DNA from 4 places in the Nonomuraea maheshkhaliensis genome. Region 3 is predicted to be linked to each of the others. Evidence: riboswitches for the same ligand, from Rfam matches in the RefSeq annotation. Region 3 holds a riboswitch; each other region holds the start of a gene.
The links. Region 3 has a riboswitch for cyclic di-AMP ahead of ABFX54_RS31600 (CHAP domain-containing protein). Riboswitches for the same ligand answer to the same signal wherever they lie in the genome.
Positions count from the first base shown of each region.

Region 1: it holds a riboswitch for cyclic di-AMP, as region 3 does, so the genes downstream of both, ABFX54_RS39620 (hypothetical protein) here and ABFX54_RS31600 (CHAP domain-containing protein) in region 3, are expected to answer to the same signal.
Region 2: it holds a riboswitch for cyclic di-AMP, as region 3 does, so the genes downstream of both, ABFX54_RS23990 (coiled-coil domain-containing protein) here and ABFX54_RS31600 (CHAP domain-containing protein) in region 3, are expected to answer to the same signal.
Region 4: it holds a riboswitch for cyclic di-AMP, as region 3 does, so the genes downstream of both, ABFX54_RS42460 (C40 family peptidase) here and ABFX54_RS31600 (CHAP domain-containing protein) in region 3, are expected to answer to the same signal.

Region 1 is NZ_BAAAMU010000086.1:36,438-39,637, forward strand. It holds gene ABFX54_RS39610 (hypothetical protein) at 1-275, shown strand, start outside; gene ABFX54_RS39615 (alpha/beta fold hydrolase) at 319-1,164, opposite strand; gene ABFX54_RS39620 (hypothetical protein) at 1,229-1,795, opposite strand; cyclic di-AMP (ydaO/yuaA leader) riboswitch at 1,979-2,111, opposite strand; gene ABFX54_RS39625 (DUF5302 domain-containing protein) at 2,277-2,477, opposite strand; gene ABFX54_RS39630 (class I SAM-dependent methyltransferase) at 2,571-3,191, opposite strand.
Region 2 is NZ_BAAAMU010000035.1:73,365-76,564, reverse strand. It holds gene ABFX54_RS24000 (DeoR/GlpR family DNA-binding transcription regulator) at 1-5, shown strand, start outside; gene galT (galactose-1-phosphate uridylyltransferase) at 2-1,081, shown strand; cyclic di-AMP (ydaO/yuaA leader) riboswitch at 1,150-1,291, shown strand; gene ABFX54_RS23990 (coiled-coil domain-containing protein) at 1,297-2,253, shown strand; gene ABFX54_RS23985 (M50 family metallopeptidase) at 2,322-3,200, opposite strand, start outside.
Region 3 is NZ_BAAAMU010000056.1:33,984-37,183, forward strand. It holds gene ABFX54_RS31590 (aldo/keto reductase) at 1-394, shown strand, start outside; gene ABFX54_RS31595 (Gfo/Idh/MocA family protein) at 501-1,454, shown strand; cyclic di-AMP (ydaO/yuaA leader) riboswitch at 1,572-1,708, shown strand; gene ABFX54_RS31600 (CHAP domain-containing protein) at 1,721-2,422, shown strand; gene ABFX54_RS31605 (hypothetical protein) at 2,763-3,146, opposite strand.
Region 4 is NZ_BAAAMU010000102.1:904-4,103, forward strand. It holds gene ABFX54_RS42455 (C40 family peptidase) at 1-752, shown strand, start outside; cyclic di-AMP (ydaO/yuaA leader) riboswitch at 1,290-1,455, shown strand; gene ABFX54_RS42460 (C40 family peptidase) at 1,529-2,050, shown strand; gene ABFX54_RS42465 (gluzincin family metallopeptidase) at 2,206-3,200, shown strand, end outside.

The DNA of each region.
Region 1 (3,200 bases), on a different contig from region 3:
CGCTGGGCGGCTCCAAGGACCTCGACCTCCAGATCGCCGCGGCCGGCAACACCGAGGTGGTCAAGGCCAAACTCCGCACGATGGACTCGCTCGGGCTCAAGGAGAGCATCGAGGACATCCTGATCTCGCTGGGCACCCAGTACCACATCATCCGCCCGATCACCGGGCGCGGCGGCAAGGGGCTGTTCCTCTACCTCGCGCTCGACCGCTCGCGCGCCAACCTGGCGCTCGCCCGGCACCAGTTGCGGGGCATCGAGGAGAAGCTGGAGATCTGACAGCGCCGTGGCCCGCGCGCGGCGCGGGCCACGGCTCGCCGCCTCAGGCGGAGGTCAGTTTGGTGATCTCGGCGGTGAAGGCGGGCCAGAGCTCGCGCGGCAGGTCGTGCCCCATGCCGGGGTAGGTCACCAGCCGCGCTCCCGGGACGGCCGCCGCCGTCGCCCGGCCGCCGGCCACGGGGACGAGCGGGTCGGCCTCGCCGTGCAGCACCAGCGTCGGCACGCGCACCCCCTTCAGCCCCTCCGTACGGTCGCCCGACGCCATGATGGCGGCGAACTGCCTGGCCGTGCCCGCCGGGTCGAAGCTGCGGTCGAAGGAACGCCCGGCCATCTCCGTGATCCGCTCGCGATCCAGCTCGTAGCCGGGCGAGCCGATGACCGCCCACCGCTCCACCGCCTGCTCAAGCGCCGACTCGCGGTCGGCGGGCGGGCGGCCCATGAGCGCCGCGGAGGCGGCCTCCGTGGGCGGGGCGACGGACGGGGCGGGGGTGGACATGATCGAGGTCAGGGTCAGCACCCGCTCGGAGTGGCGGATGGTCAGCGCCTGGGCGATCATGCCGCCCATCGAGGCCCCCACCACGTGGGCGGACGGCCAGCCGAGCACGTCCATGAGGGCCGCGGCGTCGTCGGCCATGTCGTCCAGCAGGTAGGGGGCGGGCGCTCCCGCCGCGGGCACGCCCGCGTCGTGGAAGTGGGTGGACAGCCCCACGTCGCGGTTGTCGTACCGGACGACGTGGTGCCCCTGCTCCGCGAGGAGCTCACAGAGCCCTTCGTCCCATTGGATCAGCTGGGCGCCGAGGCCCATGATGAGGAGCAGGGGCCGGCCCTGCGGTGAGCCGAAGCTCTCGTAGGCGATGTCGATGCCGTTCGCGGCTGCGCGGTTGGTCACGAAGACCAGAATGACATTCTGGTCTTGACTCCGCAAAGGCGGACGTCGGGGGTCAGCCCTGGGATCAGCTCTGAGCCTCGTCCTGCGGCGGGGTGGCCGGGTTGTGGTCACGCTCGGCCCACGCGCGGGTCGAGAACGGGACCGGGTAGTTCTTCTTGCCCGGGCCGTCGCCCCACTTGGTGATGACGTAGTCGATCTCGATGTGGCCCTGGCCGCCGACGCCGTCCACGCCCAGCGTGCTGGAGTTGAACCGGCCGCCGGTCAGCTCGGCGAAGGTCTTGGCGTCGAGGTCGAGCATGATGCCCCGGTTGGAGGGCTCACCGGGGCCGCGGTCGCCCACGAAGAAGGGCAGCTTCTTGCCCTTGTACATCACGTACCCCTCGGTCATGAGGGGCCAGCTGGGGCTGGCGGCCAGCCCTTTCTGCATGGGCTTGCCACTGGCGGGGAGGCCGGTGTCGCCGGCGCGGCCCGAGGCGTCGTCCCAGAAGTACGAGGCCGTGGTGGAGCCCTTGAGCAGGACCTTCTCGTCCGTGCCGGTGGCGGCGTGAGCGGCCGGGCCGGCGATGGTCAGCGTGCCGATGGCGATTGCGGTAAGGAGGGTGAGGGAACGCAGGCCAGAACGGGCAGACATGAAAAGGTAAACCCTTCGCGAGGGGACAAGGGAGTTTGCGCCCATGGGGGAATGGCGCGTAGCGGGAAATCACCTGACGTCGCTACGCGATACGCAAAATGACGAGCCTTTGGAGAAGGGGGCCGCTCTAGTAGGCGGCCGGCACGCGGTCCGGGGGTGTGACACGCTGATGCATGGGGTATTCGGTCCTCTCCATCACGCCTACCGGGTTAGCTGACGGGTTCGGGCGTGGAGATGCCCTACCGGCGTGTGGCCGGATTCACCCCATGAGGTGGGTCCCCGGTTCCCTGGGTTCGGGATTCGGCGCCAGTCGGCAGTCTCTTTGGGTAAGGACTAGGTCACCGGCTGGTAATGGCCGTTACTCTAACTATGGAAACGGACATACGCAAACGTTCCACCACGAACAGGTCGAAAGATCTACCTTCGTCCGGGAATGAAGAAGGGGGCACGGGCATGCCGTACCCCCTCGGATTTTTCCGCCTCAGCCGCCGCTCTTGCGCCTGAACGATCTCTTACTCGCAGCCGGACCGTGCGCCCCGTGGATCTTCGAAGGGTCGACGCCCCTGCCACCCGCGCCCGAGCCCGCGGCCTGGCTGCGCTTGCGCTCCAGTGCCTCGCGGAACTTGCGCTTCATCTCGTCCTCGGGAGTTTCGCTGACTTCCGGCTCCGGTGTATCCGCCATGAGGACCTCCAAGGTGTTGGGGACACTGACAGCTTCGCATGACACCGCTTACGACGCGAAACCGGCCTCGAGGCGGTTCAGGCACGGCAACCCTCACCGCTCTCCGGACGCGGTGAAGGCCAGCAGCCGGAACACCGGATCGGCGGCGCCGTCGCGCCCCTGGCCGTGCCCCGCGAACCGGGCCTCACCGCTGAGCACCAGCCCGTGCCCGGCGGCCACCTCGACCACGAGTTCGGCCCGGTCCGGCGGATCCTGCCGCCCGCCGGGCCCGTGCGCGGCCCGCTTGTCGACCGTCGTGACGAACACTCCCCCGGGCCGCAGCACCCGAGCGGCCTCGGCGATCACCGGGCGGGCGTCGTCGAGCAGGTGGAGCAGCCAGATCGTGGTGACCGCGTCGACCGAGCGGTCACGCACGGGAAGCCGGCGCCCGTCGCCCAGGACCACGTCGATCCGGCCGGCGGCCACCCCGGCCATCCCGGCCGAGGCGTCCACACCGAGCACGCGCAGCCCGAGCCCGGCCAACTCCCGGCTCACCAGGCCGGTGCCGCAGGCGATGTCGAGCAGCGTCCCCTCGCCGGGCAGGCCGTGCGCGGCCTGGCCGGCGAGCATGCCCGTGCCGACCAGATCGTGCACGGCCTGGGCCGCTGCTCTGGCGCGGGGAAGGCCGCCGCGGCTTTCGTCGTAGGAGGCGGCCTCGCGGTCGTAGTTGAGCACGGTTTCAGG
Region 2 (3,200 bases), on a different contig from region 3:
AGTGAAGCGCACCATCACCCATCTGGCCGACGGCCGGGAGCTGATCTACTTCGACCGGCGGGACGACGCCGACAGGAGCGCGATCGACCGGCGGACGCTCGACCCCCGGCCGGTGGCCTCCGAGCTGCGCTACGACCCGCTGACCGAGGAGTGGATCGCGGTCGCGGGGCACCGGCAGACGCGTACGTTCCTGCCGACCGGCGGCACGTCGGAGTGCCCGCTGTGCCCGTCGTCGGACGAGCGGTCGACGGAGATCCCGGCGCACGACTACGACGTGGTGGTGTTCGAGAACCGCTTCCCCTCTTTCTCCACAAATTTCGGGACTTATCAGGAGGTGGGCGGACTGAGCGAGGTCCGTCCGGGCGTGGGGAGGTGTGAGGTGGTGTGCTTCACCTCCGACCACTCCTCCTCCTTCTCCAGGCTCTCCGACGCCCAGGTGGAGCTGGTCATGGAGGCGTGGGCCGACCGCACGGCCGAGCTCTCCGGGATCGACGGCGTGGAGCAGGTCTTCTGCTTCGAGAACCGGGGCGAGGAGATCGGCATCACGCTCGCCCATCCGCACGGCCAGATCTACGCCTACCCGTACGTCACGCCCAAGGCCAAGCTGCAACTCGGCGCGGCTGCCCGCCATCGGGGGCCGGGCAACCTGTTCGCCGACGTGCTGGCGGCCGAGCGGGCTGCGGGGACGCGGGTGGTGGCCGCCAACGAGCTGTGGACGGCGTTCGTGCCGGCCGCCGCGCGCTGGCCGTTCGAGGTGCACGTGTATCCGCACCGGCAGGTGCCGGACCTGGCGGCGCTCACGGAGGAGGAGCGGGCGGCGTTCGCCCCCCTCTACACCTCGGTGCTGCGGGCCTTCGACGGGCTGTTCGGCGTGGTGATGCCGTACATCTCGGCCTGGCACCAGGCGCCCGTACGCCAGGACAGGGAGCTGGCCTACCTGCACCTGGAGCTGTTCAGCATCCGGCGGGCGCCGAACAAGCTGAAGTTCCTGGCCGGCTCGGAGTCGGCGATGGGCGCCTTCGTCAACGACGTGCTGCCGGAGGAGGCGGCGCGCATGCTTCGATCACAAGTAGATCACTAATTGATTTCCTCTTAAGGTCGCATGACTCGTGATCTACCACTAATATCCCCATAAGCACCGGCCATAACAGCCGTCGCTTGCCTAATCCCGGGCGCGTGGCCCGGGAGCCGGGGACCCGAAACCGCACCTGGGGTGAATCCGCTTCGGTGGTAGGGCGCACTCCCATGCCCGAACCCGTCAGCTAACCCGGCCGGCAGAGGGAGAGGAACACCTACGTGGCGGCTTCGTCCCCCGCGACTCTTGCCATCGGTCTGATCACCGCCGCCGCCGTCGCCGTCCTTCCGGCGATTCCGGCGTCCGCCGCCCCCAAACCCTCGGAGGCGAAGCTCCGGGCGCAGCTCAAACAGCTCAACACCAAGGTCGACAAGCTCATCGAGAAGTACAACCTCAGGCGCGTCGAGCTGGCCAAGGCCCAGCAGGCCGCCGAGGCGGCCAAGGCCAGGCTGGCCACCGCCGAGCAGACGCTGGCCACGGCCGAGCAGCGGGTCGCCGAGATCGCCCGCCTGCGTTACCAGAACGCCGATCCTTCGCTCCCCTTCCTGATGACCCCCGAGCGCGGCAGCAGCGCCGCCCTGCTCGAACAGCTGACGGCCGAGCAGCAGGCGGTCGTGCAGAGCGTGGCCAAGGCCAAGGACGACAAGGAGAAGGCCAGCAAGGAGGCCGCCGCCCTGGCGACCAGGATCAAGGCCGACGCGGCCGAGGTGGACAGTCAGCGCGACGACGCCGAGAAGGTCATCGACGACATCGAGGACAAGCTCAAGGATCTGGTGCCGTTCGCGACGGGCCGCAACTCCGACGGTTCGTGGGCGCCGCAACTGCCGTCCGGCCCTGACCACATCACCCCGCGGACGCGGCTGATGAAGGCCCAGGTGGCCAAGAACTTCGCGCTGCCGTTCTCCGTGGGCTGCTTCCGCGCGGGCGCGAGCGGCGAGCACCCGCTGGGCCGGGCCTGCGACTTCATGATGAGCACGGGCGGCTCGATGCCGTCGGCGGCCAACAACGCCCTCGGCGACCGGCTGGCGGACTGGGCGCTGGCGAACAAGGGCAAGCTGGGCGTCAAGTACGTGATCTGGAAGCAGCGGATCAACCACGGGTCGGGCTGGCGAACGATGTCGAACCGCGGCAGCATCACCGAGAACCACTTCGACCACGTGCACATCTCGATGAACTGACGCCGGGAAAGCCGAACGGGGCCCCTGCCGAGGAGACGGCACGGGCCCCGCGTCATGTTCAGGGGGCGTCAGTTGGTCAGCGTGAGCGGGTTGACCAGGTCGGCGTAGACGAGCAGACCGGCCATGATCATCATCACGATCGCGAGCGCGTACGTCAGCGGCAGCACCTTGGCGATGTCGACGTAGGCCGGCTCCGGCCGCTTCATGACCTTGGCGTACGCCCGCTTGATGCCCTCCCACAGGCCCCCGGCGACGTGACCGCCGTCGAGCGGCAGCAGCGGGATGAGGTTGAACATGCCGATCGCCAGGTTGAAGCCGGCCAGCAGGTTGACGAAGATGGCGATCTTCTTCTCGGTGGACAGGTCGGAGGCGAGGATCTCGCCGCCCATGCGGCCAGCGCCGACCACGCCCACCGGGCCCTCGGGGTCGCGCTCGTCGCCGGAGAAGGCCGCGTGCCAGACGCCGACCATCTTCTCCGGCAGGTTGAGCAGCGAGCCCGCCACCCGGGCGGTCAGCTCGCCCATGTAGCCGACGACCTGGCCGAGGCTCTGCTTCTCCATGACCTCGGTGGGCAGCACGCCGAGGAAGCCGACGTTCTTGTCGATCTTCTCGGGGTCTTCGAGGTTGGGCCGGTCCTGGGCGATGAGCGTGACGCTGAGCGTCATCGGCTTGCCGTCGCGCTCGATGCCGAGTCGCACCGGGCCGGGGCCGTGGGAGCGGATCAGGCGGGTGGCGTCGTCCCAGGAGCCGATCTTCTGGCCGTCGAAGGAGACCATGCGGTCACCGGGCTTCATGCCGGCCTGGGCGGCGGGCGTCAGCTTGTCGCCGGGCGCGCACTGGGCGCGCTGCTCGGAGATCGGGATCACGCAGGTGTGGGTCTCGGGCGAGACGATCGGGGCCCAGGCGGGCAGGCCGATGCCGACCAGCAGGATGCTGAAGAAGACGAA
Region 3 (3,200 bases):
CACCCGGCTCATGGACGAGACCGACATCACGCCGGCCATCAACCAGATCGAGCTGCACCCGTACCTGCAGCAGCGGGAGCTGCGCGCCTTCCACGAGGCCAACGGCATCCTCACCGAGGCGTGGAGCCCGCTCGGGCAGGGCAAAGGGCTGCTCACCGACCCGGCGCTGACGGTGCTGTCGGACAAGTGCGGCAGGACGCCCGCGCAGATCGTGCTGCGCTGGCACCTGCAGCTCGGGAACGTGGTCATCCCGAAGTCGGTCACTCCGGCGCGGATCAAGGAGAACATCGACGTCTTCGACTTCATTCTCGACCCGGAGACGATGGCGGCCATCGGGGCGATGAACAGGGGGCAGCGCATCGGGCCGGATCCTGACACGTTCAACGTGACATGACTGGCGGTTCACCGCTTTGTGACGGGAGAGGCTTGGGGGGCTTTCAGAGCTGGCCCGATTTATCCCCACATAACCATATTTTTACCTTTCCTGTACGATCTGCGGCGTGCGAGAATTCACCTGGGGAATAGCGGCGACCGGCGGCATCGCGCGTACGGTGGGGGCGGCCATAGCCGCCGAACCGGGCATGCGGGTGGGCGCCGTCGGCTCACGAGACCTGGCCAGAGCGCAGGCTCTGGCCTCGACGCTGGAGGCGGAGTCGGCCTACGGCTCCTACGAGCGGCTGTGCGCCGATCCGGCGATCGACGCCGTCTACGTGGCCACCCCGCACGCCCAGCACCTCCAGGTGGCCGAGGCCGCCATCGCCGCCGGCAAGGCCGTGCTCTGTGAGAAGCCGCTGGCGGCCACCGTGGACGACGCCGAGAAGATGGTGCGGCTGGCGCGCGAGGCGGGCGTGTTCCTGATGGAAGCGATGTGGATGCGGTTCAACCCCCTCATCCAGCAGATCGCGGCCGATCCGCGCTTCGGCGAGCTCCGCTCGGTGCAGGCCACCTTCGGCTTCGCCGCCCCGTACGATCCCGCGCATCGCCTGTGGGCGCAGGAGCTGGGCGGCGGCGCCCTGCTCGACCTGGGGATCTACCCGTTCAGCCTGGCTCAGCTGCTCCTCGGCACGCCCTCGGGCCTCAGCTTCACCGGCTCCCTGGCCCCGACCGGAGTGGACGCGGAGGCGGCCGGCACGTTGCTCTACCCCGGCGGACGGCACGCTCTCGTGGCGGCCTCGTTGCTGGGGAATTACCCGAACATGGCCAGTGTTGTGGGTACTCAGATGCGGGCGGACATCCCGGCGCCGTTCTGGGCGCCGAAGCGGATCCTCCTCACCGGGCCCTCCATGGAGCCGGAAGAGCACGTTCTCGATCCGGCGGACAACGGATACGCCGGGGAGCTTCGCGAAGTCCGCGCCGCCACGGCCGAAGGCAGGACCGAATCGTCGATCATGCCGCTTGATGAATCCCTTGCCATGATGGGACTTCTGGCCGACGCGCGCAGACAACTCACCTGACTGCGCTTTTATGGATTTGTAATCCTCTTGCCTCATGTATTACCTTATGAGGCATCTTGAGGCATACGCCCGGTTTGTCCGGCTATGTCTGACCATCGCACGAAAGATCACAGGATCGTCCTGTGACCGCTGAATCCGTCTTCGTACGGAACCGGGGACCCATGTCCTTGGGGTGAATCGGCACTCCGGTGCCGTAGGGCAGCTTCCACGCCCGAACCCGTCAGCTAACCCGGTAAGCGGCATGGAAGCAAGGAGCAACCCCCTCGATGGCCAAGTACCGTCTTACCGCTGCGCCCAAAACCGGCATCACCCGCGCCCTCCTGGGCGGAGCCATCCTGGCCTCCGCCCTCGGCGCCCCTCTCGCGGCCAACGCCGACACCGCGACCGGAGTAGCCGCGGCCACCGCCGCCAGGCACCCGGACTCCGCCACCGCCGCCCACAAGGCCGGTGACAGGAGCGAAGAGACCAAGGTCAACGTCACGGCCGACCAGGTCCTGTCCCTGGCCAAGGCCCAGATCGGCACCTCCGAGAACGCCGCCGGCGGCGGCACCAAGTACCAGCAGTGGTACGCCAACTCGAAGCGCGCCGCCGAGACCATCGCCCGCGACGGCGGCAACCGCAACGCGTACCTGAACGCCGCCTGGTGCGCGATGTTCGTCTCCTGGGTCGGCGAGCAGACCGGTGCCCGCCCGCAGGTCGGCTGGGACGCCTACACCGTCGCCCACGCCAAGTGGTTCCGGGCCAACCACCGCTTCGGCGACGTCGCCAAGCCCGGCGCCGTGGTCTTCTTCTCCTGGAAGGGCAGCAAGTCCCTCAGCGACATCCAGCACGTCGGCTTCGTCGTGAAGGACAACCAGAACGGCACCATCTCCACGATCGAAGGCAACACCGGCAACGGCCGGGTCGAGGAGCGCGTCCGTCCGAAGTCGCAGGTCGTCGGCTACGGCTACCCGGAATACGCCGCCTGACAAACCCGCCCACCCGAGCGCGCGCCCCACGAGGGGCGCGCGCTCGCGCCTTTCCGGAGGTACGACGCCCGCGCGGGGGCTTCGGGGGCAACTGCAAGGCCTTCCACACGGGGGCGCTTCGCGCCACGAGGTTCCAGACAGCACTCCCCGAGGGGGCGCCCGCCCCCTTTCGATCCCCCGACCCCCCGCTCGCTCCGCTCGCCACAAACCACCTGCCCTGACTACCGGACGGGTCCAGGTGTCGTCAGTAGAAGTCGGGGCCACCAATGCACCCACCGACGCGAGGCAGTGGCTGACCTGATAGATCGCGCACGACCCACACCAGGGGACGAACACGTTGTCACTGGTGAACAGGCGGTCTGCCGCACTGGGCGCGTTTGTCTTCGACGTGGATGACGGCCAGATCGTGCCCGTCCCGGTCACGCTTGCCGCGGCCGAAGAGGCCGACCGTGAAGTCGTCGTGGTTCTCCAGTTCACTGGGATCGACGTAGGTGAGAATATCGGGGTGGTGGCCGGTCACGACCCAGCCGGGCGCGTCGTCGAGGTCGGTGATGTTGAAGTCTCCGGCCGGTGTGCCTGGGCGAACGGGACCGTACTCCCGCAGAAGGGAGGTCGCCTGCTGCTGGAGATCCGCCGCCGGCTCCATCAAGATCACGCAGGTACCGTGGGCGAACAGCACCCAGGACTTGGCAAGGTCCAGGAGGTGACGCCAGGTCTCGATCATGGCCGCTTGGTCCATGCGCGGCAGCGCAGCGGTCGCCGGTGACAAGCCAAGCTC
Region 4 (3,200 bases), on a different contig from region 3:
AGCGCAAGCTGGCCACGGTCGCGGACCTGCGGGCCGAGGTCGTCGGCATGGCGGTCTCCAGCTATCAGGCCGGCAACGACGTCACCTCGTGGCCCGGCATCTTCGGCTCGCCCAACCCGCAGGACATGCTCGCCGGGCTGGCCCTGGCCGGGCAGGTCTCGCAGGAGAAGGCCGAGAAGCTGGCGGCCTTCGACCGGGAGAACCGGGGCCTGAAGGTCGAGCGGGGCAAGGCGCAGAAGGCGCTGCAGGACGCAGACAAGGAGCGCGACGCCGTCGAGAAGGAACGCGCGGAGATCCTCAAGCTGATCAAGGACCAGAAGAAGCTGCTGGAGAAACTGGGGGCCTACAACCCGGGCAACCCCAACAGCGTGGGCCTGAAGTACACCGGCCCCGCCTCGGGCAGCGCGGCTGCGGTGCTGCGGTTCGCGTTCGCGCAGGTGGGCAAGCCGTACCGGTTCGGCGCCACGGGGCCGAGCTCGTACGACTGCTCGGGGCTGACCCAGGCGGCCTGGCGGGCGGCCGGGGTCTCGCTGCCCCGTACGACGTGGCAGCAGTGGGCGTGGGGGGCCAACCGCAAGGTGGACCTCAAGTCGCTGCAGCCCGGTGACCTCATCTTCAGCGCGGGGCTCGGGCACGTCAGCATCTACGCGGGCAACGGGCAGATCGTGCACGCGCCGCAGACGGGTGACGTCGTCAAGGTGGTCAAGCTCTCGTCGTACGGCAGCACGCTGGTGGGGGCCGTGCGTCCGTAGCGACTGGTTTCCTGTCCCGTCGTCCGGCCGCTCTCGGCCGGCGGCGGGATTTTTTCCGCCTCTTCCTACTATGGATCATCGTTCACGAGGCGGAGTCGCGTTTTGGAATCGCCTCGCGGCCTGTGCCGATGCCTACGGCCGCCGCCGTACATATCCGGAAATCTGCCGCGACTGTCCCTCAAGCCGGTCAGAAGTCCCGGGAGCGCTCCCGGGCCCCGAACGCGTGATTTAAGCGGGAAATCTGTGACATAAGCGACAACTTGGGCCTGACAATCTTGGGCTCGCACAAGTGTGAGCAGGGTCACATTTCCATAACATAACCTGGTGTTCCAGCAGGGGTTTCGAATCTGACAAAGTCCTCTGTCTGATCTTTACAGCCGGGCTCACGCTTTGCCGATCCTTGAACTTCCGGCGTAGCTTCTGGCGTCGTCGCGGTGCACAAGCCATGGCCCCGCGAACCCGCATCGGTCCCCTCCCGATGTGCGACAGATAGAAATCCGCCGGTCGTTCCCCGATATCCCCATGTCATTTCACCGGGGCTTCGACCTGCCGAATCCGTGCAGCCAGGAGGCACGGAGCCGGGGACCCAGCGATCCCACGTTTCCCCAGGGATCAGGGGTGAATCGGCGCGCGTATCGCGCCGTAGGGCGACTTCCAGGCCCGAATCCGTCAGCTAACCCGGTAGGCGTTCGTGGAAGACACAAGGAGAAATCCTGTCCAGCTCCCTGCATAACCCCCGTCTGTCCCGCCTTGCCCTGAGTGGCGTAGCGCTCACCATGACCGTGACGGCCGGAGGTGCCATCCTCCTTGCTCCGACGGCTCAGGCGGAGACGACGAGCGAATCGACCGTCACGACGGTGAAGGCGGAAACCACCGCCAAGACCTCGAAGAAGGTCACGGCCGCCCAGCGAAGGGCAGCCAAGGTCGCTCGGCAGCAAGCGAAGGCCCGCAAGGCCGTCGCCGTGGCCAAGAACCAGATCGGTGACCCGTACCGGTACGGAGCCACAGGACCTGGTTCGTTTGACTGCTCCGGTCTCGTCCAGTTCGCCTGGAAGCGAGCCGGAGTGAAGCTCCCGCGGGTGGCGAGCAGCCAGTTCGCCCGCATCAGGAACAAGATCTCCTGGCGGCAGTTGAAGCCCGGTGATCTCATGTTCTTCAACGGGCTCGGCCACGTCGGCATGTACGTCGGCAAGGGCAAGATGATCCACTCGCCTCGGACAGGCGAACGGGTGCGCATCGACAAGCTGGGCGGTTGGCGCCGGTCGTCATTCGTCGGCGCGGTCCGTCCCGGCATGTGAAGAAGCCCCGCCCGGATCCACGGAAAGCCTTCCCGGATCCGGACGGGGCTCTCGCACGTCCAGGGCCGCCCACGGCCCGTCCCCGGCCCATCCGCGGCTCGTCCCCGGCCCTCACAGCGCACCTACGGCCACCCACCAGGCACGTACAAGACCCCATGGCACGTCCCGATGGCGCCCCCGACGGGCCGGGCGGCCGGAACGGCGGTGCGGACCGGGCCGGTGAGGGCGGCGCCGGCTCGGCCGGGATGAAGTCCGTGCGGGTCCGGCTACGATCGGGCTTCGTGTCCGAGCAGGTGAGCCGACGAGCCGTGGTGGCCTGCCTGCTGCTCATCGCCTCCGGCGGCGCGCCGCTCCACGACTCCCCGATCCTTCCCCCGGAGGCGCGCGACCTCTGGCCGGGCCGCGGCACGGTGATCCGCCGCGGACGGCTCTCCACGGTCGTGGGCTCCGGCGCCAGTAGCGGCGGTGAAGACGCCCGCGGCGCTGCGGACGACGACAAGGGCGGCGGCAAGGGCGGGGACGGCAAGGACGGCGGCGGCAGCGGTGGCGGCGGGCTGGAGGAGCTGGCGGTGAGGGCCGACAGGGCGGGGCTCAGGGTCGCCCGAGTGCTCGGCAGGCCGGTGCGCCCGCTGGTGATCGTGCCGGATTCCGCCCAGGAGGCCGCCCGCCTGGCGCGCGTGGCCCGGGTCGACGGGCTGGCCGCGATGGCGGACGGCGGGCGCGTGATCGTCGTTCCCGAGCTCTTCGCCACCCTCACCCCCACCGGCAAGGACGTCGTGCTCGCCCACGAGCTCACCCACGTCGCAGCGGGCACCGACGGGCTCCCGATCTGGCTGTACGAAGGGTTCGCCGACTACGTGGGCTACCGCGACGCCGGGCTGCCCGTGACGACCGTCGCCGCCGAACTGGCCGCCGAGGTGCGCGCGGGACGCCTGCCGGACGCGCTGCCCGGCTCCGCGGACTTCGCGGCGGACGGCCGGGACCCGGCGCGGCCGGCGCGCGCGTACCAGGAGGCGTGGCTGGCGTGTCGCTTCCTCGCCGACCGGTTCGGCGAGGAGACGCTGGTGAGGCTCTACCGCGCGGCCAGGACGACAGGCGCCGACCGGGCGCTCGCCGCGCGGGGACTCACGGTCGCCACACTGACGGCACG